Regions from separate parts of the Vibrio sp. V30_P3S12P165 genome, predicted to be linked through region 4. Evidence: predicted binding sites of a transcription regulator. Region 4 holds the regulator's gene; each other region holds the start of a gene.
The links. The regulator CRP, encoded in region 4, controls carbon source genes, mostly activating them, when cyclic AMP is high. The targets are predictions, from matches to a motif close to TGTGANNNNNNTCACA.
Positions count from the first base shown of each region.

Region 1: a site for CRP is predicted at 2,471-2,486, ahead of recB (exodeoxyribonuclease V subunit beta). Genes of this name have one in related genera too.
Region 2: a site for CRP is predicted at 2,176-2,191, ahead of cdd (cytidine deaminase). Genes of this name have one in related genera too.
Region 3: a site for CRP is predicted at 3,111-3,126, ahead of rppH (RNA pyrophosphohydrolase). Genes of this name have one in related genera too.

Region 1 is NZ_WXWH01000036.1:30,913-36,288, reverse strand. Features, by position in the region: gene recB (exodeoxyribonuclease V subunit beta) at 1-2,367, opposite strand, end outside; gene recC (exodeoxyribonuclease V subunit gamma) at 2,623-5,376, opposite strand, start outside.
Region 2 is NZ_WXWH01000037.1:66,754-72,129, forward strand. Features, by position in the region: gene sbcB (exodeoxyribonuclease I) at 1-834, shown strand, start outside; gene CAG57_RS08480 (CidA/LrgA family protein) at 862-1,245, shown strand; gene CAG57_RS08485 (LrgB family protein) at 1,245-1,940, shown strand; gene cdd (cytidine deaminase) at 2,296-3,183, shown strand; gene CAG57_RS08495 (FecCD family ABC transporter permease) at 3,344-4,342, opposite strand; gene CAG57_RS08500 (ABC transporter substrate-binding protein) at 4,359-5,312, opposite strand; gene CAG57_RS08505 (ABC transporter ATP-binding protein) at 5,339-5,376, opposite strand, start outside.
Region 3 is NZ_WXWH01000015.1:37,501-42,876, reverse strand. Features, by position in the region: gene vpsR (cyclic-di-GMP-binding transcriptional regulator VpsR) at 1-668, shown strand, start outside; gene CAG57_RS03270 (NADP(H)-dependent aldo-keto reductase) at 784-1,818, opposite strand; gene mutH (DNA mismatch repair endonuclease MutH) at 1,992-2,666, opposite strand; gene rppH (RNA pyrophosphohydrolase) at 3,278-3,796, shown strand; gene ptsP (phosphoenolpyruvate--protein phosphotransferase) at 3,799-5,376, shown strand, end outside.
Region 4 is NZ_WXWH01000055.1:97,941-103,316, forward strand. Features, by position in the region: gene CAG57_RS11400 (YheU family protein) at 101-310, shown strand; gene CAG57_RS11405 (phosphoribulokinase) at 415-1,284, shown strand; gene crp (cAMP-activated global transcriptional regulator CRP) at 1,526-2,158, shown strand; gene CAG57_RS11415 (DUF1338 domain-containing protein) at 2,220-3,017, opposite strand; gene astD (succinylglutamate-semialdehyde dehydrogenase) at 3,053-4,516, opposite strand; gene astA (arginine N-succinyltransferase) at 4,534-5,376, opposite strand, start outside.

The sequences.
Region 1 (5,376 bases), on a different contig from region 4:
GGCATCACTTTTCATCATATCAAGTACGGTTTTACCGCTGGTCAGGTCATGATATTTTCCTTCTTGCGCAACCCGATAGCTCAAGGCAAAAGGTAAAAAAACCAAGTCATATTCAAGCCCTTTCGATTTATGAATGGTGACGATTTGCACCAGGTTTCGCTCTGATTCAAGGCGCAACATCGCATCATCATGGCTACTGCCCGCTTGAGCATCCTCGATCGATTGAGCGAACCAGCGCAATAAACCATGATCACTTTCAAGCATTTGAGTCGCTTGTTGCAGTAACTCACTCAAGTGCATAAAATCGGTCAGTTGTCGCTCACCATGGGTCTCAGCAAGCCAGCGTTCTGCTATATGTCGCTGGCTCAGTACTGAGCGTAACATGGGTAGCACACCACGCTCTTGCCAAAACTTTCGATAATACTTGAATTCATGTTGTACCGTTTCCCACTCATTTTCATCATTATTGAGTAAATCTAACTGAGCGGCATTCAGGGCGAACAGGGGGGAAGCGAGTGCACTGCGTAACGCTTTTTCATCTTCTGGATGTAAAACAGCCAGCAACAAGCGCTGAATATCTGCGGCAACCACACTGCTAAAAACGCTGTCTCGATTTGAAAGATAAACACTGGCAATGCCTTGCTGTGCCAACGCTTGTTGAATTAAACGCCCTTCACTACCAGTACGCACGAGTACCGCAATGTTTGCCGGTTCGATAGCTCGATGTGGCTCAAAATAAGCCTCTCCCTGCTGAGCGGCTGTTAATAGTTTCTGAATCTGACTGGCTGTCGCGTCCGCCATGATTTTTTGGTAGTCTCCTTTACTCACCGGTGCATCAGCCTGCTGATACCAATATGTTAATGCTGGCTGAACTTGCCCTGCTAAAAACCACTGCTTTTGCGACGCTTTCGGGCTAGCCTGTACCGGGTAAAAGGGAATGTCTTTATCATAAATAAAAGGGCTATCTGGCTGAGTAAATAACTGGTTCACCGCTGCCACCATCTGCGCACTAGAACGCCAGTTAGTACCTAATGTGTAATGAGCTGTAACCTGATTTCTTGCGGTAATATAGGTAAAAATATCAGCACCACGAAAGGCATAAATCGCCTGTTTAGGATCACCAATCATAAACCAGCCGCAGGTCGGATGCGCCAAATAGACGTGGCTAAAAATATGGTACTGCAATGGATCAGTGTCTTGGAACTCATCAATCATCGCCACCGGATACAACTGACGAATTCGCTCTGCTAATATTCCTTGTTCATCTTGCGCAAGGGAAGCTGATAATTGGCTCAATAAATCATCAAAAGAGAGCCATTGCTGGCTCGATTTTGCGTTAGATAATAACTGTCGACAAACCGTTATGGCATGAGCCATCAAAGGCCCCTGTAAACCGACCGGTTGAGCAAGAAAAGAGTCAATAGTGACAAATAATGGATGATGAGGTGCATTTCCTTTCGGCGTTTTTTCAATAAGAACCGATTGAGAAAAACGACTCAATACATCGGGAATATCATAAGTGATTGTCGCACTAGCCGCCCAAGAGGAAACGCGCTTAATCCATTCCGGTAACGATTTTTTTGTATAGCTCCGTTTATTCACATCTGAATGGCTAATGATCGTCTCAATGTCTTGTTCAACGGCTCGCCATTGCTGTTTCACCGCTTCTATTTTTGCCAACTGACTCTGATGTAATGCGGCAAGATCGTCACTCATCATGGGGGGAATAAAACAAAGGGCTTCACCACTTAAATATCGGCCAATGCTATCTAGTAAGGCTTGAGGTGAAGGCCATAAACGGCGAATTTCTCCAGCAAGGTTAATCGGAAGTGGGTAAAATTGTCGCCGCCAGTAGTCGGCCACGACTTGCGCTTTTAATTGGCTTTCATCGGTAATAAATTCATGATCAAAACGCATTCCTGATTCAAACGCATTCTGGGTCAACATACGCTGACAAAAACCATGGATGGTATAGATCGCCGCTTGATCCATCTGTCGCTCAGCATTCAATAGAAGCTGAGCAGCAAAAGCATGATCGGTGATCTGTTCAAGTAACGGTTTAACGACCGGATCATGACTACTACCACGGCTAAAAGCGATACGAGCCTCATGAATACGACGACGAATTCGATCTCTTAACTCAGCGGTCGCCGCTTCGGTAAAGGTCACCACTAAAATCTGGTCTACGGTCAACGCTTGGTTGTGCCGAGTCTGCAGAGTGCCGTGTCCTAAAAGTAGTCGCAAATATAACCCGGCAATGGTAAAGGTTTTTCCTGTACCCGCCGAAGCTTCAATTAACCTTGCTCCATGCAAAGGAAACGTTAAAGTATCTAACGGGAGCGGGACAATAGTGTCGATATTACTCATCATTTACTCTGCTACTCTGCTTTGAGATATCTATGAATACGAATGTGATCTGGATTGAATTCTTCTATCTGATCAAGCTGAAACGCCTGAGTACCGAAAGATATGAGAGCTGACTCACGGTGCAGTGCATAGCAACCGATTACACTGCGCCGCATTAATGGAGTACAGCTAACAACTTCTCAACCATTCTGGTCCCTCTGACCTGTGGCCGTACAGCAAACGCCCTACACTAATAATGATTTACTGGCGGCCACCTTACTCTTTTTGATCCGCGCTATCTTGCCACGATAACCTTGCTGGTTGAATCACCAAGCTGGCCAATAAGCGCACCTGTTTGGCCAGTTCATCATTCCATTCAGGCCAAATTCGAGCAATGTAATCATTACTTCCTTCACCTGGTGAGGAGTAACTCTCGTTAAAAGTATCTGCCATTTTTTTCAGCGCTTTTTGTTCATCCTCAACCAATTTCCCACGGCTAAATCCGGCTTCCACCGCCGCTAAAGCCGTTTTAGGAAAGTAAGGTAAAGGTGCGGTCATCCCTTGATAATAGAAGGATACTAATTCTGTTAATCGCGTTTGGGCCTCGGTAGGCTCTGCCAAAATTGGGAAACAATAGTGAGTGACTCCCTCTTTACGATCATAACCAATCAGGTGCGTGACAGCTTGATAGCCCATGGCAGCAAAAACTAAGTGATCAAGCCAAGCGGCGAGGAGATCTTGTGCGCGAATCGCTCCGCTACGATAGCGCACCAAACCCGATTGATACACTTGCGTCAGCCACCCCGTTAACCATATCGGTTTATCCACGCCGAATGGATGCAATGTCATGGATATTTCAACATCAGGCTGTGGCTGTTGACATAACGTGTGAATGCAATCGAATAAAGCTTCCGCTTGAACACGATTCGTCTCTAGCTCTAAAGCACCAAAAGCGCCGATTGGCAAACGTCCTTGCGCACGTTGCTGAGCGGCAAACACGTTTAATACTTCTTCCCTTGCCAACGACTGTGGCTGATTAAGTAACGTCGCCAATAACTCATCGCGTAACTGATAACTCGCCAAACCATTTAACGCGAAAGGCTCCTCATCTTTAAGTACATTGAGCGGAGCCTCAAAAGTGACTTTTAATCGGCGCTGAAAAAAATAGCGCACGGGTAAGCGCCAAAAACGTTGCAGTTCAACCCAATCTAACTCAAGAGGATAACTCACTCCCAGCAGATAATCGTCAACTGGCTGGTTAAAAGCTAAACTCGCGGAGCCTTGTCGCAATGCGGCGGGTAACCACTCTTTGGCATAGCTTTTCATTTGCCCCTCAAAAGCCTGCGGACTAAATGGAACCATGGCATGTTGTAGCGTCAATTGAGTTAATAACTTTTCACCCGATTCATCGCTAGGTAAGGTTTCGTCCCCCTGCAAACAGTAGTTTTGCTGGCAATATTCCAATAGTTCACTCACCAGAACTGAAGGTGCTTTGATACTGTTGTCCTGTATTGAGCGACCAACGTAGCTGATATAAAGCCGCTGTTGTGCCGATAAAATTGCCTCTAAAAACAGATAACGATCATCATCACGTCGAGAACGATCACCCGGCCGGATCCGTCGGCGCATCAAATCAAACCCTTCTGCTGGCATGGTACGGGGATAAACACCGTCATTCATACCAAGTAAACAGACTACATTAAAAGGGATAGAACGCATCGGCATTAGGGTACAAAAATTAACTTGACCGGCTAAAAACCGAGGGCTAACACGTATACTTGATAATTGATTGTGCAGATATTGACGAAGGATGGCCGGTGCAATGGCTTGTTGATAACCCGCCTCCTGTAGTGTGTCTTGTAGCACTGCTAAGGTTTCATGGATCGACTGTAAAGCGATTTCAGCGGAAATGTCGACCCAAAAACCATCCGCTAATAATTGTGAAAGGGTCTCGCGCCACTCCGTAATCGATTGAGTTTGGGCTAAACGCCAACGATACTCACTGACCGTTTGGATAAAATGGGCTAACTTACCCGCTAATTCAGCACTCATACCTTGCACTTCATTGTAAGGGGCAAGCGGCATCTCACCCACATCAACAATGCTCGCACGGCTTGACATCGCATAACCGAGTAACATACGTTGAATACCAAACTGCCACGTATTTTGTTCCGTGGCGGGTAAGTCAAACTCTTGCGCCGTTTCACCATTCAACCCCCAGCGAATGCCGCTTTCTTCCACCCAATGCTTAGCAATAGCAAACTCTTCTTCACTGATATCAAAGCGCGCCAATACCGCAGGCGTTTCTAATAGCTCTAACAACTCAGAAGCTAAACAGCGGGACAAGGGCAAAGATACCCACTGCATGAAAGCATGCAGAATCGGGCTTTCTTGAGTACTAGCACGATCAGAAATTGAATAAGGAATAAACCGCTCTCCCGGCGCATTGCCAAACACCGCTTGTATGTATGGGCTATAAGCATCAATATCCGCAACCATTACAATCACATCTCGCGGCTTAAGTGATGGATCACGATCAAACATTGCCAATAGTTGATCGTGCAACACTTCAACCTCTCGCATCGGGCTATGACACAGATGCAGAGTCAGTGAATCATCACCGTGTTCAAGCGCGGGTTTATGTTCACTGCTGGCTAACCACTGATCATTATGATGCTCTTGTAGGTGTAAAATATCCGCCTGAATATGATGCAACAAGCTATCGCGCGGAATATCAATAAAAAGTTCCAACTCTTCATTCTGGCTCTGCTCTAGTAAAAACAGATTATCTCTTCCCAATTTTCCTAAAGATGCCAGCAAACTGTGCCCTATGGCTTGCTGTGTATGGAGATCATCACTTAAATAGTCACTGATATTTCCTTTTAATGGGGATGCCTCACCACTCACCATCAATTGTTGCTCAGCCAGCGCTATTTTTTTTCGTCGTTGCGCTTCAAGTCGAGAAAGATAGTGGTGATCTCGGATCTCTCCCCAATAATGCTGACAAGGGTTAGTAAACATCAAGTGCAC
Region 2 (5,376 bases), on a different contig from region 4:
GCACAACCTAAGCTATTTGATTACTTTTTATCAATGCGTCATAAGCGTAAGCTGATTGATCTGGTTGATATTGTCAATATGACCCCCTTAATGCATGTTTCTGGCATGTTGGGGCGAGAATGCCAATACACCAGTTGGGTGGTTCCGATAGCCTGGCATCCAACCAACCAAAACGCCGTGATTGTGGTCGATTTAGCTAAAAATCCAGAACCACTTCTGACGCTAACCGCTGAGCAATTACATCAACGCCTTTACACAAAACGAGAAGCATTAGCCGCCGATGAATTACCGGTTCCCATCAAACTCGTTCATCTCAATAAGTGTCCCATTTTGGCCCCAGCGAAAACCTTAACCGCGGATAATGCGGCGGTGATTGGCATTGATCGAAAACAATGCTTAGCGAACCTCAGCTTACTTCGTCAACATCCTGACATTCGAGAAAAATTGGTCTCCCTCTTTGCCATTGAACGAGAATTCCCTGCTAATTCCGATGTTGATAGCCAATTATATGATGGGTTCTTTTCTCCCACGGATAAAGCAGCCATGGAGATTATTCGCTCAAGTCACCCGGAATTACTAGGTAGCTTAGACATTGAGTTTAGCGACCAACGGATTGCTCCACTACTTTTTCGCTATCGCGCCCGCCATTATCCGTGGACACTCAGTGACACCGAGCAGCGCCGCTGGGCTGATCACTGCCGCGATTACTTTGAAACACGATTACCAGACTATATGCTTAATTTAGAAAACTTAGTGCAAGAGCACCAAAGTGATGAGAAAAAAATGGCCATTCTTAAATCCGTGTATCGCTATGTAGAATCGCTCGCTTGCTAACCCACTTTATTAATAATGAAATTCACCATGAAGACTATCAATCACTACCTCAAATTAACCGCTCAATATTTGGTTTCTATGGGGTTAATCTTTCTCTGCCTATGGGCTGGGATCACGTTACAACATTGGTTGGGAATCGCCATTCCCGGTAGTATCATCGGCTTACTCATTTTATTTGCCTTATTAGCCAGTGGATTAGTACCGGTCGACTGGGTAAGGCCCAGTGCTCATCTTTTTATCCGCTACATGATCTTACTCTTTGTTCCGATTAGCGTTGGTTTAATGGTTCACTTTGATGTCTTAATCAATAACCTTTGGCCGATCCTTGCAAGTGCGATTGGAGGCAGCGTGATTGTATTGGTTTCGCTTGGTTTTGTATTAGACCGATCACTTAAAAAAGGAGAGAAATAATGTGGTTAATTGTCACATTAATCGTTTTTTTCTTTGCCCGTTGGATAGCACAAAAGTGTAAGACCCCTTTAGCTAACCCACTATTAATCTGCATCGCTATTTTGATTCCCAGTTTAATCTACCTTCAGGTTCCTTTTGAAACCTATTACGCCGACAACCACTGGATCAGCGATCTGCTACAACCCGCCGTGGTTGCCTTAGCCTATCCCTTATACGAACAACTCCCGCAAATTCGTTCAAATTGGCGTATTATCATGTTGGCCTGCGGGGTCGGTAGTATTATGTCTATGTTGACCGCCAGCTTTATTGCCTTATCGATGCAAGCAGACACATCGTTAGTCGCAGCTTTAATGGGAAAATCGGTCACCACACCGATCGGCATGGAGGTTGCGAAAAACTTAGGAGGTGAACCCGCTATCGCAGCGATTCTTGTACTGCTGGTCGGCCTTTTTGGTGCTATCGTCGCCTACCCTATTTATAACTTACTTAACATTACTCACCCTATAGCCAGAGGTTTAACCACAGGCACGGTTTCTCATGCATTAGGTACAGCCTCCTGCGCGGAAAAAGATGCGCGAGATGCCGCCTTTAGCTCTCTCGCCCTCGTTGTTTGTGGCATTATTACCTCCATACTTGCGCCAACATTGTTTGCATTTAGTGTGTGGCTTATCTATGGGAATCCCCTTCCTACTTGAAGCTGCAGCGGTGTTGGCTACCTTCATTCAGCCCAATCACCATTCGTTCACCCAAATCACATCGTTTGCCTATGTTCATGGGGATGATGAGAGCCATCCGTGGCTCTCACCAAAAGCCAGCCTACGGCTGTTCAAATTTGTTCCAAACAAATTTATCACTCACTTGCCGCCTATCTGCATCGAGTCGTTTGGGTATGGTTAACTCTCGCAGTTCAAGGAGAGCGATTGCGCCATGTGTGACATCACTCTAATTATGAAACATTAAACATCATTACATAATTATAAGTGATGTAGATCTCAGTAAGTAACGGTCAATTGACTAGAATGAAGTTCAAAAAACGGATAAGGATAAACTATGAATCGCCGTATTGAACAAGCATTGTTACAACTGCCCGCTGCCGTGAACGCGTATCTCTCACCAATCGTGCTTAGTGAAGCGTTCGATGCAACGCTGTCAGCCGAACAATTTAACCAGCTACTTGCGCTTTCACAGCTCAATGATGCTGAATTAAGGGTTGCGTTGCTGCCTGTAGCTGCTGCCTATGCTTATGTTCCTATTTCTCAGTTTTATGTTGGTGCGATTGCACGCGGAGTCAGTGGTCGCCTTTATTTTGGAGCTAATATGGAATGGTCTGGGGTACAGCTCGGCCAAACCATTCATGCAGAACAAGCCGCCATTAGCCATGCTTGGATGAAAGGTGAGCTAGGTATTACCGACATTACGGTCAACTACAGTCCGTGTGGGCATTGCAGACAATTTATGAATGAGTTAAGTACTTCGCAAACATTGACTATTCAACTTCCAGAACGTGAAGGAAAATCGTTGCAGTATTATTTACCAGAATCTTTTGGCCCACGAGATCTCGGCATTGAATCAGGTCTGATGTCAAAGGTAGATCATGGGTTACTCACTGAGACTGATGAGCCTTTACTGCAAACCGCTTTACAAGCTCTCAATCGCAGCCACGCACCCTACACAAATAACTTAAGTGGTGTAGCATTGCGCACCACGTCAGGGCGAGAATTTAGTGGTGCTTATGCTGAAAATGCGGCATTTAATCCAAGCCTTCCCCCCTTGCAAGTCGCACTAATTCAACTACGCATGGCAAAAGAGGCTTTCGAACACATTTGTGCTGCCGCTTTAATTGAGATGTCACAAGGCACCATCAGCCACTTGGCTGATACCCAAGCAACGTTAGAAGCCATTAACCCAGATATTCCTTTCGCGTATTTATCGCTCTAAAGCGCTATTACCGCTGAACATATACCGCTGAACATAGCGAAACTGCGTGAGCCTTATATCCTTCTTGATCGTGATACAAGGCTCACGTATGAGTCAGCCATCTATGCGTGGCGATGTGAATCTTGATCACCGCCCTAGCACCTTATCTCTTTCTTTACCCCTAACCTTTCTTCCAAACTAAATATAAAACAAACAAACCACCGACTGCAGCGGTAATAATCCCAACTGGCAATTCTTGTGGTGCTAATAATGTTCGGCTAAGCACATCACCAAGACTCATCATTACCGCCCCCCAAAGTGCGATAAGCGGTAGAGAACGTCGGTGCGTCATCCCCGAAAAGGGTCTGATCAAATGTGGAACCATTAAGCCGATAAACCCAACTACACCAGTTATTGCAACAATCGCAGCAGTACAAAATGCGCAACAAATGAATATTTCACTGCGTAAACGATGTACATTCATACCAAGTGAGTAAATGGTTTGATCACCAACAAGCAAGGTATCGAGCGCTCTATAGCGTTTGATTGATAGCAATACAACAACAGCAACGCCCATTAAAGGAAAAAGCAAATTATCCCAACGAGCCAGGCCTAGTCCACCCATAGTCCAAAATAGAATTGAACTGGCGGCTCGTTGATCGCCTGAATAAATAAGAAAGCTAGTCAAAGCACCAAATAAAAAAGAGATAGCAAGGCCACATAAAACTAAGTTATCGTTTCCGCGCTTTTTTTGCATCGAAAACAGCATAACCACTGCGACCGCAGAAACTAGCCCCCCACTAAAGGCGGCAATCGGCAAAGACCAAACCCCAAGAGCATCCCCCAATCGCATGATAACAAACACCGCTCCAGCAGATGCGCCAGAGGATAAACCAAATAGAAATGGATCCGCCAAATCATTGCGTGTAGCCGTTTGCAGTAATGCCCCTACAATCGCGAGCCCAATACCTGCAACAATGGCAAGTAGCGCTCGCGGTAAACGCAGATCAAGCAAAATTCGACTCGTCATTGAAATATCTTGTGGGCCAATAGCGCGAATGTCATGCCAAATCTGCCTCGTAGAAAAGGTTATTGAGCCGAACCTCAAGCTCAATAAAAATGTCACGCCTAATAACACACTTCCCAACAACCACATTAGTGAGTAACTGTTTATTTTCATCACTCGCTATAACCACTTATTGAGCAAAGAAGGCGTGCGCCATTGTCTCAACCGCAGCGATATTCGCAGGCCCTGGCGTTAACTGCTCGTATCGCAGCTTGATATATCGTTTGTTTTCAACGGCTTTGGTGTACTTCATCAGTGGGTGCTGTTCAAGAAATGCTTGTAGTACATCCGCATCACTAACCCCTTGATAGTAAAGTAAAATGATAATATCTGGATTGGCCTGCGCCACCTTTTCCCAAGAAGTTGTCGCCCAATTAGCCTCCATATCATGCGTAACATTGAGGCCACCTGCGGCTTGAATCATAGCATCGGGCATGGCATATCTTCCCGCAGTAAACGGTTTGTCTTGACCTGAGTCGTATAAGAAGACTTTTGGTGCTTTGCTATTAACCGCTGGCTTAGGCAATGCAGCAATACGTTGCTTCCAGCCGTCAACGAGCGCATTGGCCTTATCTTGACGGTCAAAGATAACGCCGAGTTTCAAAATATCTCCATATAGCAAGTCCATACTGGCACTCTTCCTCTGCTGCGGATGAATATGAACACAGCTTTCCGTTAGCACTAGGGTATCAATACCATAAGGAGCTAATGTTTCAGGCGTCACCTCGCCACCCACTTTCATTCCATAATTCCAACCCGCGAAGAAGAAATCAGTATTTGCTGCCATCAACACCTCTAATGATGGATTTTTCGGTGCCAGCTCCGGAATATCACCTAACTGTTTTTTAAATTCCGGTAACATTTGATACCATCCCGTTATGCCCGTGACACCCGTCATGGCATCTTGCAGCCCCAGCGCAAAGGCCATTTCTGTCATATTAATATCGTGAAACACCGCATGAGTTGGACGTTTTTCAATCGTTAAAGGAAACCCACAGCTGTCTACCGTCACGGGGTAATGCGTTGTTGCAGCTTGCGCAGCAGTGATAGAGAGTAAAAATGAAAATACAAGGTGCCATTTCATGAATTGATTCCTGTTGAAAATATAGCCTATAAAGATGCGGCTTCGAAATGATGAACTGCGTTAT
Region 3 (5,376 bases), on a different contig from region 4:
CCACTCCGGCTTTACTGCTACAAGCGCATGGCGGCACTTTATTGCTTAATGACATTCTTGCTCTGCCAAAGAATCAACAATGGAACTTGCTGCGTTTTTTACAAGAAGGAAAAGTCAGTACACCGCAAGGCTTTCAACAAGTCGATGTACGGATATTAGCTGCACATTCTATGGATATTGAAAAGGCGTTAATTGATGGTGATTTTAATGAAGAGCTGTACCATTATATTAATGTGCTGAGAATTCAGGTGCCTAGCCTAAAAGATAGAGCCGGAGATGTTGAATTATTGGCGAACCATTTCTTAAAAGAGTATGCCAAAGAATATAACGCACAAGCCCGTAGTTTTTCTGAGGATGCTTTACATCTGCTGGCTCGTTATCACTGGCCGGGAAATGTCCGAGAGCTAATGAATCAAATTAAACGAGTGGTATTGATGTCTGATACGGTCATGCTCGATCAATGTCACTTGGATCTACCCAAACGTATTGAAAGTAAACGCACGTTGAAAAGTATCCGAGAACGTTCGGAGCGCGAGGCGTTACTGCAAGTATTAGAGTCGCATGCTGGGCAAGTATCCAATGCAGCAAAAGAATTGGGGATATCGCGAGCAACAATGTACCGTTTACTTAACAAGCACCATTTATTGCCAGAGACGATTATAACCTGAGACGATTGTAACATGAGACGATTGTAACATGAGACGATGTTCTAACCGCCGGTCAACAGAGGTTCTAACCGCAGATCAGCAGAGCGAATCGCTAAATTCACTCTGCGGGATATTGTTATGGGCAAGGGTTTGAATACAGTGTCGCGATTTTAGTTATTTCGGAGAGTAATTCATCACCCAATGTGATCTCTACGCTATCAATATTACTTTCTAGCTGAGATAACTGAGTGGCTCCAATAATATTACTCGCGACGAACGGCTGTTGGTTGACGAAAGCTAGTGCCATTTGTGCGGGATTTAAGCCAAATTCCTGAGCGAGATTGACATAAGCTTGAGTCGCTTCGATACCTTGTGGAGTGAAGTAACGCTGAAAACGTTCAAATAAAGTACATCGCGCCCCGCGTGGGCGAGCATTATGCAAATATTTACCGCTTAACACGCCAAATGCCATAGGGGAATAAGCAAGCAACTTAACACCTTCAAAATGACTAATTTCGGAAAGACCAATTTCAAAGCTACGATTAAGTAGGTTATAGGGGTTTTGAATCGAAACCATTCTAGGGAGTTCATGTTTTTCAGCTAAACGCAGATAAGTCATTAACCCCCAAGGCGTTTCATTTGAAACGCCAATATAACGAACTTTTCCCAGACGAATGAGATGATTTAGCGCTTCTAATGTCTCAAGTAACGTAACTTCTTCTTGTGTATCTGGGTATGAGTAGTTCAGTTGACCAAAATTATTTGTTTGCCGTTGTGGCCAGTGTAATTGATAAAGATCGATATAATCGGTTTTTAGACGCCGTAAACTCTCATCAATGGCTTGATGAATATTTCGGTGATCGAGAGCCATTTTATCGCGGATGTAGTCAACATTACGAGGGCCAGCAATTTTGGTCGCGAGGACGATTTTTTCTCGTTTACCCGATTTTTCTATCCAGTTACCAATATATTGCTCAGTTTTACCCTGGGTTTTAGCATTGGGTGGTACTGGATACATTTCAGCGGTATCAATAAAGTTGACTCCACGTTCCAGTGCGTAATCAAGCTGTTGAAAAGCATCGGCTTGACTGTTTTGTTCACCGAATGTCATGGTACCTAAGCCAATTTTACTGATTTCTAAGGTGGAATGTGGCAGTTTGGTATATTGCATAGTACTTCCTTGTTGCGATGAAAAAGCCTATCGCTTTCGTACAACGTCAGTGATTTGCTACAAGAATGTTACTATAAGCGAACCTCACTTCTAGTGAAAATAAATTTTAGCGAGATCTTGTGGTTGGTCACCTGATGCAAGAGCTGAAAAAACTTGAATTAACCAGATAAAGGCTAACAGGGGAGAGCATAATAATGCGCTAGTAATTTCGCTGTGAACTGAGTTCGTAAATAAAACCCTCGTGGTAGGGTTCGAATGGGACGGCCATTGACACCATAAGCTTCTGTTTTGACACGCCCGTGAGCGGCTTTCGGACGCAGCTGTAAGACTTGTCCATGCTTGGCTGTAATTTGTGATATTTGCCCAAGCACGATCAATTCCATTAATTCTTCCCAATCTGCTTTTAACAGCGCTTCTTCCTCTGCCGAAGGGCTCCAGATTAAGGGCGATCCAACACGTCGTTCAGGCAAAGGAATTTCTCGTTCTCCTTGTACCGGCATCCATAAAACGCGTGATAATTTATGTCGCACATGGCTATTTTCCCACGTTAATCCTTGGATACCTGTTAGTGGTGCAACGCAGACAAACGTGGTTTCTAAGGGCTTTCCTGTATAACTAATCGGAATACTTTTTAGCTCAATACCTAATTTAGCAAAGTCTTGTTGAGGCTTACTGCCCGCGCTTGCCCCTAAATGCCATTCTAATAACTGACCGACCCAACCCTTATCTTTTTTAAGATCAAGTGGAACTTCCATCATTGCTTGTTGAGCTAATTCAGCAAATGTCAGCCCCGCGATGTGTTGCGCTCTATCGAGTAGTTCTTGTTCACTCTTAGGTTCAGGTTTCATGGGATTCTTGACAACTAAAAATATCGATTATAACAAAAACGATCCTAAAAAGGATCGTATTGATGATTTATTCAAAGCAAAGAAAAGCGTTGTGCTTGGGTTATCCACAGGATAATCAAGGGAATAAATGATTGGACTAGTGTGGATAGATATACAGGGCTTTAGAAGGCCTCTTTTCAATAATCTTTTCCATTTTATGCGTTGTTACAGCGTGTCTGTGTGGATAACCGTAGGGTTGGTTGATCTTTGAACATTTGTGTTTTTTTTATGATCTTGGCAAATCATTAACGTGTGTATCGTGGGTGGTTTAATTTAACTGTTTGATATTAAATTAATTAGTTTTTTATTTTCTCAACTTTTTATGGATGTAAAAATGGAAAAAAAAGCGATTTTATTTTGTTCACTTATTTCTGCACATGGTTATTCACAGAAAACGTGAATAAATGTGCTCAAAGTCTCATTCTTTTGTTGATAACTATTTGGAAGGATAAAAAGAGTACCCTTTAGTCTTCCTTAGTCATAAATATCGCATGAATCACACGAGTTCGTTTGCTCCTGTTGGGGATATGTGGAAAAATCAGCATCATTAAGATTTTACTAGAGGTTTGCCAGTGATAGATGGCGATGGTTACCGGCTCAATGTAGGTATTGTGATATGTAACAACCATGGTCAGGTATTCTGGGCGAAACGATATGGACAGCACTCATGGCAATTCCCACAGGGAGGCATTGATGAGGGTGAGTCTCCCGAACAAGCGATGTTTCGGGAGCTTTACGAAGAGGTTGGGTTAACCAAAAAAGATGTCAAAATCATTGCGACCAGCCGTCATTGGTTAAGATATAAACTACCAAAACGCTTGGTACGATGGGACTCTCAACCTGTCTGTATTGGACAAAAACAGAAATGGTTCTTACTGCGTATTGAATGTGATGAGTCAAAAATTAACATGCAACGTGGAAGTACCCCTGAATTTGATGGTTGGCGCTGGGTTAGTTATTGGTACCCAGTTCGGCAAGTCGTGTCTTTTAAGCGTGATGTTTATCGACGCGCGATGAAAGAGTTTGCCTCCTTAGCGATGCCTTTTAAAGAGCGGAAAATAAAAGGCAGGCGCAAAAACCGAAGAGGATAAGTATGCTTTCTCAGCTAAGGGACATAGTTGAACAAGTGTCAAAAGTTGAAGACGTTTATCAAGCGTTGGATATTTTTGTCAAACAAACATGCAGTGCCATGGCGACTGAATGTTGTACCGTCTACTTAGTTAATGAAGAAATGGGACGCCTAGAGCTGATGGCGACCCAAGGCTTGAAGTTTAAAGGCGATAAAATTCATATCGGTTTTGACGAAGGATTGGTGGGATTAGTGAAGCGAACAGCTGAGCCGATTAACCTTGCCAAAGCTTCTCAGCATCCCAACTTCAAATATTTTGAGCAATTAGGAGAAGAGGTTTACCATTCCTTCCTTGGCACTCCGATTATCTATCGTAAGCAAGTGCTCGGGGTGCTGGTGGTTCAGCAAAAATCTCCCCGTTTATTTAGTGAGATGGAAGTCTCTTTTTTAGTCACGTTAGCAGCTCAGTTAGCGGTAATTGTTGCTTATGCTCAAACACAAGGGCATTGGCGACTGGCTAAGAAGCAGCAGGCCATCAGCGGTATTCCTGCGTCAACAGGAGTGGCGATTGGCGAGTTATGGTGGGATGATTCTCAACCACAGTTAGTGGATGTTTGCCCTGCATCAACACTTGATGTAGAAAAAGAACAAGCTTGGCTTACTCGAGCGATGGAAAGTGCACTGAGTGATTTTCGTAAATTAAGAAAAAAACTTGATAACGATATCAATAAAGAAGCATTAGCCATCTTTGATCTCTTTACTCATTTACTCAATGATCCCATGCTGGGCAATGATTTAAAAGCACAGATCCAAAAAGGAGACCGAGCAGATTGGGCTCTACGTCAGGTCGTTGAAAGTTACTCTAATCGGTTTGCTCGTATGTCGGATGCGTATTTGCGTGAGCGAGCACAAGATATTCGAGAGCTTGGCCAGCGTCTACTCTATTTTCTCTATAATACTGAGCATGAGCAGCAGCAGCTCGAGAAACCGATTATTTTGGTTGTTCGTGAGCTTACCGCTTCTATTTTGGCCACATTACCAAAAGATAAATTATTAGCGGTTGTCTCGTTGGAGGGAGCGGCCAATTCACACGCTGCGATTTTATCCCGTGCACTTGGTATACCTGCCATTATGGGGGTTTCGCTAAACCTAAAGCAGATCAATGGTAAAAGAGGTATTGTTGATGGGTACAGCGGTAAACTGTTTATTTCACCAGGAAAGCAGATTGTAGCCGAGTATCGGGCGTTAGCATATGAAGAACTGCAACTATCAAAAATGGTCAATGAGGCGATTTTTGAACCAGCCTTTACCCAAGATGGAACACGTATTGAGCTGTTATTGAATGCAGGGTTAAGTGCCGATACTAACATTGCTATTAATCAAGGCATTGATGGCATTGGGCTATATCGGACCGAAATCTCATTTTTACTGCAGCATCGCTTTCCATCTGAAGAAGAACAGATTTTACAATATCGAGCAGTACTGGATGCTTATCCTGATCGCCCTGTGGTGATGAGAACTTTAGACGTTGGAGGTGATAAACCTCTGCCTTATTTACCAATCGAAGAAGACAATCCGTTTCTTGGTTGGCGAGGTATTCGT
Region 4 (5,376 bases):
TTCATTCGCCTGACCACAAAGCTCGCTGTTTATCACTTTTATCATTCTAAAACGGTGGCTCACCGATTGATCTTCGAACATAAAATAAATTGAGGTATTTATGATCGTACCTTGGCAACAGATCGCCAATGAAACCTTAGAGAATTTAATCCGAGAATTTGTATTAAGAGAAGGGACAGACTACGGTGAAACAGAGGTGAGCTTGCAAGATAAAATCGAGCAAGTAAAGCACCAACTGGAAACAGGAGAAGCGGTGATCGTCTATTCAGAATTACATGAAACGATCGATATCAAAAGTAAAATTCGCTAATTGAGTGTGAATCTGCCATTTTCTGCGGCGAATTTTCCATGATATAGTGAAAACTAACAACACGGTCGCTGTGACCTGTTGAGGATTTATAGACAAGGTTTGTCATGTCAGCAAAATACCCTATTATTGCCGTCACTGGCTCTTCAGGCGCAGGAACCACCACGACATCAGAAGCATTTCGGAAAATGTTCAATATGATGAACATTAAACCCGCTTGGGTCGAAGGAGACAGTTTTCATCGTTTTACCCGCCCAGAAATGGATATTGAAATTCGAAAAGCGCGTGAACAAGGTCGCCACATCAGTTATTTTGGCCCACAAGCGAATGATTTTCCCGCGCTACAAGAATTTTTTCGGGAATATGGTAAATCAGGTACGGGTCAAATTCGCCGTTACCTGCATACGTTTGATGAAGCCGTTCCCTATAATCAAATGCCCGGTACCTTTACCCCGTGGCAACAGCTGCCTGAAGATACTGATGTATTGTTTTATGAAGGACTTCATGGCGGAGTTGTCGATGGCGAAATCAATGTTGCGCAGCATGTTGACTTTTTGATAGGCATGGTACCGATTGTCAATTTAGAATGGATTCAAAAATACGTTCGAGATACCCGTGATAGAGGTCATTCGCGAGAAGCGGTCATGGACTCCATCGTTCGCTCAATGGATGATTACCTTAATTACATCACGCCACAATTTTCTCGCACGCACATTAACTTTCAACGTGTTCCAACGGTTGACACTTCTAATCCACTGAACGCCAAAGGCATTCCTAGCTTAGATGAAAGTTTTGTGGTGATTCGACTGCGAGGGATCAAGAATGTCGATTATCCTTATCTATTAGCGATGATAGACGGTTCATTTATGTCTCGCCACAACACCATCGTTGTCCCCGGTGGAAAAATGAGCTTTACCATGGAGTTAATCGTTCGACCACTACTGCAACAGTTGATTGAATCGGGCAAAATTGGTTAATCATTCCGTGCTAATGACGATTACTTTTCATACCGTGATCATGTGCACACTTTTGCTTAGATTATCCGTACTTTGATACGATTAAAATCAAGAAATCGCCTGAGAAAAAGGATACTATTCCATACCGAACACAAGATAGCTTGCAGCAATTAGGAAGTCCTCTTATTCTAGTTAACCCATTAAGGCTTCGCTAAAATATATGGACAGCAGCGAGCATACCCTGCAGAGGAAGTGAGATATTATGGTTCTAGGTAAACCTCAAACCGACCCAACACTAGAGTGGTTTCTTTCACATTGTCATATTCATAAGTACCCTTCTAAAAGCACGCTGATTCATGCGGGCGAAAAGGCAGAAACTTTGTACTACATTGTCAAAGGGTCTGTTGCGGTACTGATTAAAGATGAAGAAGGTAAAGAGATGATTCTTTCTTACCTTAACCAAGGTGATTTCATCGGCGAGCTTGGTTTGTTCGAAGAAGATCAAGAACGTACCGCTTGGGTTCGAGCTAAATCGCCTTGTGAAGTGGCAGAGATCTCATTTAAAAAATTCCGCCAATTGATTCAAGTTAACCCTGATATTCTGATGCGTTTGTCAGGCCAAATGGCCCGTCGTCTGCAAGTCACCAGCCAAAAAGTTGGCGACCTTGCCTTCTTAGACGTGACTGGTCGTATTGCGCAAACGCTTCTCAACCTAGCAAAACAACCTGATGCAATGACTCATCCTGATGGGATGCAAATCAAAATCACTCGTCAGGAAATTGGCCAAATCGTCGGTTGTTCACGTGAAACTGTGGGTCGTATTTTAAAAATGCTGGAAGAGCAAAACTTAATTTCAGCACACGGCAAAACCATTGTCGTTTACGGTACCCGCTAGCGATATTAAATAACAGATGCACAAAGCTACTTTATTCATTTTAAAGTAGCTTTTTATTTGGTCACGACTTTCTATCTGTGCTCTCAAAAATTTTATCGGCAGAAGCGGCAACAAAGCCTTGATAGAGTTGTCCATTTACCATTGGATAACGTTTAGCAAATTCATAAAAACCACCAGGAATCACTTCAACACCTTCGTGAAACGATACTGGCACCTTATCGGCCATGGTCGAGGACTGTTCTAGTAATACTTCTGGGGTTCCTTTCACTTCACCGCCATGTTCGTTAATGGTGAAGCCTGCCTGACGTAAATGGTCATTGACCGCTTTAACCTGATTGAATGCCTTGAGCTGATTCACACTGACCGTAAAGTGATTTGCCCCATAGCCATGAGCCGCTAACCATGCCGCATATTCGCTCTCTTTGGCTAAGATTTGATAATCAGCAAACGAGAGATCCCATAGACGGCCTGCGTAAAGAAAGTCGACATGATCAAAACGAGACGTATCCACTTGAGCCACTAACTTAGCGACTATCGCTTGTAACTCAGCTGAACACGCTTCAACTTTTAATTCACTAATAAACACTTTCGGCTGCTTAGGATCTGAGTGCTCGTAATGCTTAGCGACTAACTTTTTGCTCTCAAACAAATAATCACCACACGCTTGATAACCTAAGGCTAGAAAAGGCTGAGCTAAAGTATTCATGCCCAGCGGTGCGATATTAAAGGTTCGTAAAGCAATATGGTCATTGATTAGCGGAAAACCTTCTTGTAGTAACTGATGCACTTGCTGCGCAGAAGGACAAAGTCGTGTGGTGTAATCAGCCCATAAGGCTTGGAATAATTCATCAACAGTCATAGCGTCTCCTTATTTTTACCCAACCATTTACTCGTTTATAGGATAAGCTCGATCCCAGGCGCTAAAGTCGTGGGCAATTGTGTGCTTTCCCCTTCCATCGAAGCCATAGGATAAGCGCAATAATCTGCCGCATAATACGCACTAGGACGTAAGTTTCCAGAAGCACCGGGGCCACCAAAAGGCGCATCACCACTGGCTCCGGTCAATGGGCGGTTACGGTTGACAATTCCGGCACGAATATGATCGATAAAATAGCGCCACTCTGTATCGTCGGTAGAAATCAGCCCCGCAGACAACCCAAAACGAGTCTGATTCGCAAATGCGACAGCTTGCTCGAACGTCTGATAACGGACCACTTGCAGCAATGGGCCAAAATATTCTTCATCGGGTAAATTATCGATTTCCGTCACATCAAGAATGGCGGGAGTAACAAACGCAAAATGAGTCAACTGAGCCGCCAACAATGGCTTAGCTCCGAGCGAACATAAATGTTTCTGTGCTTGAATCATTGCCCGTGCTGCGGCAACCGAGATTAACGGCCCCATAAAAGGAGCAGGCTCGGCAAACGGTTCATCAATGATTAAATTGGCCGCAGTACTAACCAACTTCGCTAGCAGTCGATCGTCAGATTCATCAGCAGGAAGATACAAGCGACGAGCACAAGTACAACGCTGCCCTGCACTAATAAAGGCAGATTGAATAATAGTATAAACGGTGGCATCAATCTCACCATACTGCTTCGACACCACCAACGGGTTGTTACCACCCATTTCTAATGCCAACATTTTCTCAGGTTGACCAGCAAACTGACGGTGTAAGAGATGGCCAGTATTGGCGCTCCCCGTGAACAGTAATCCATCAATATTCGCAGAACTTGCTAGCGCAATGCCCGTCTCTTTACCACCTTGCACAAGGTTCAGCACACCATCGGGTAATCCCGCTTGTTGCCAAAGCTTGGCCGCTAATTCGCCACACCAAGGTGTTTGTTCTGAAGGTTTAAATACGACCGTATTACCCGCCAATAAAGCCGGAACAATATGTCCATTCGGTAGATGAACAGGAAAGTTATAAGGGCCAAATACCGCCATGACTCCCAGCGGGCGATGACGTAACACTAGTTGACTTCCCGCAGTTGCACGGTGTTGTTCCCCTGTGCGATCTTGATAAGCCCGAATGGAAATGGCAATTTTTCCCGCCATCGCTGCAGCTTCAGTGCGTGCTTCCCATAACGGTTTTCCGGTCTCTTTAGCGATGATTTCTGCGATATTTTCACTATTGGCTTGAACAAGATCAGCAAAGCGGAGCAGGATTTGCTCTCGCTCATGATAGGGACAATTTTTCCAACGAATAAAGGCCGAACGGGCCGCTGCAATCGCTTGCTCTACTTGAACTTGACTCGCACTATTTCCTTGCCAAATTACGCAACCGTTATATGAACTGAGTGAGGAAAAAACCTCTCCATCACCAGCTAACCATTGCCCATTAATCCATTGTGTCATGATCTTGCCCCTTTATTTTATTGCGCTAGAATCCGCAACCAGTCTCCTTGCTCGACCTCTAGTACTTTCGCGACGTCAGGTGTAATGATCACCACCTCACGTTCTCGGTTATAGCCCGCCTTGGCTGCCGTTGCCCGAAAATTCTCAAAGGTACAATTACACATTAAGTAATCTTGCCCACTAGCATGGCGAGCCACTTCAACTCGAGCCCGTACGGAGTGACGCACAGACTCAATGTGACGAAGGTCACATTCTACTGTTGGGCCGGCATCAAAAATGTCGACATAATTACGACAAGTAAACCCCTCTTGTTCAAGCAAAGCTAATGCTGGTCGAGTATTGTCATGCACTTGCCCGATCACCGCTTGCGCTTCTGGACTGAGCAAGTTGATATAAATCGGTAGCTTTGGCATCAAATCAGCAATAAAACCTTTTTTACCAATACCGGTCAGATAGTCAGCCAGTGTAAAGTCAATCGAGAAAAAGTGCTGTTGTAACCACTGCCAGAAGGGAGAGTTACCCTTGTCATCCGAAACGCCGCGCATTTCCGCAAAAATAGTTTGCGAGAAGCGCTCTGGATGCTCTGCCATCATTAAAAAACGGCTTTTCGATAACAAACGGCCATTTAAGCCTTGGCGGTAAGGCTCACGTAGGAATAATGTACATATTTCACTGCACCCAGTGTAATTATTGCCAAACGTCAACAGTTTAACCGTATTATGCACCCCCAACTTATGAGATGAATGGACAATGGTACTGATATGATAGGAATAACTCGGGCGATCCCAACCAACAGCCGCTTCAATTCCGGTTGTCCCCACCACCTCACCCGTCTCTGAATCCACCCCAACCATCAGATA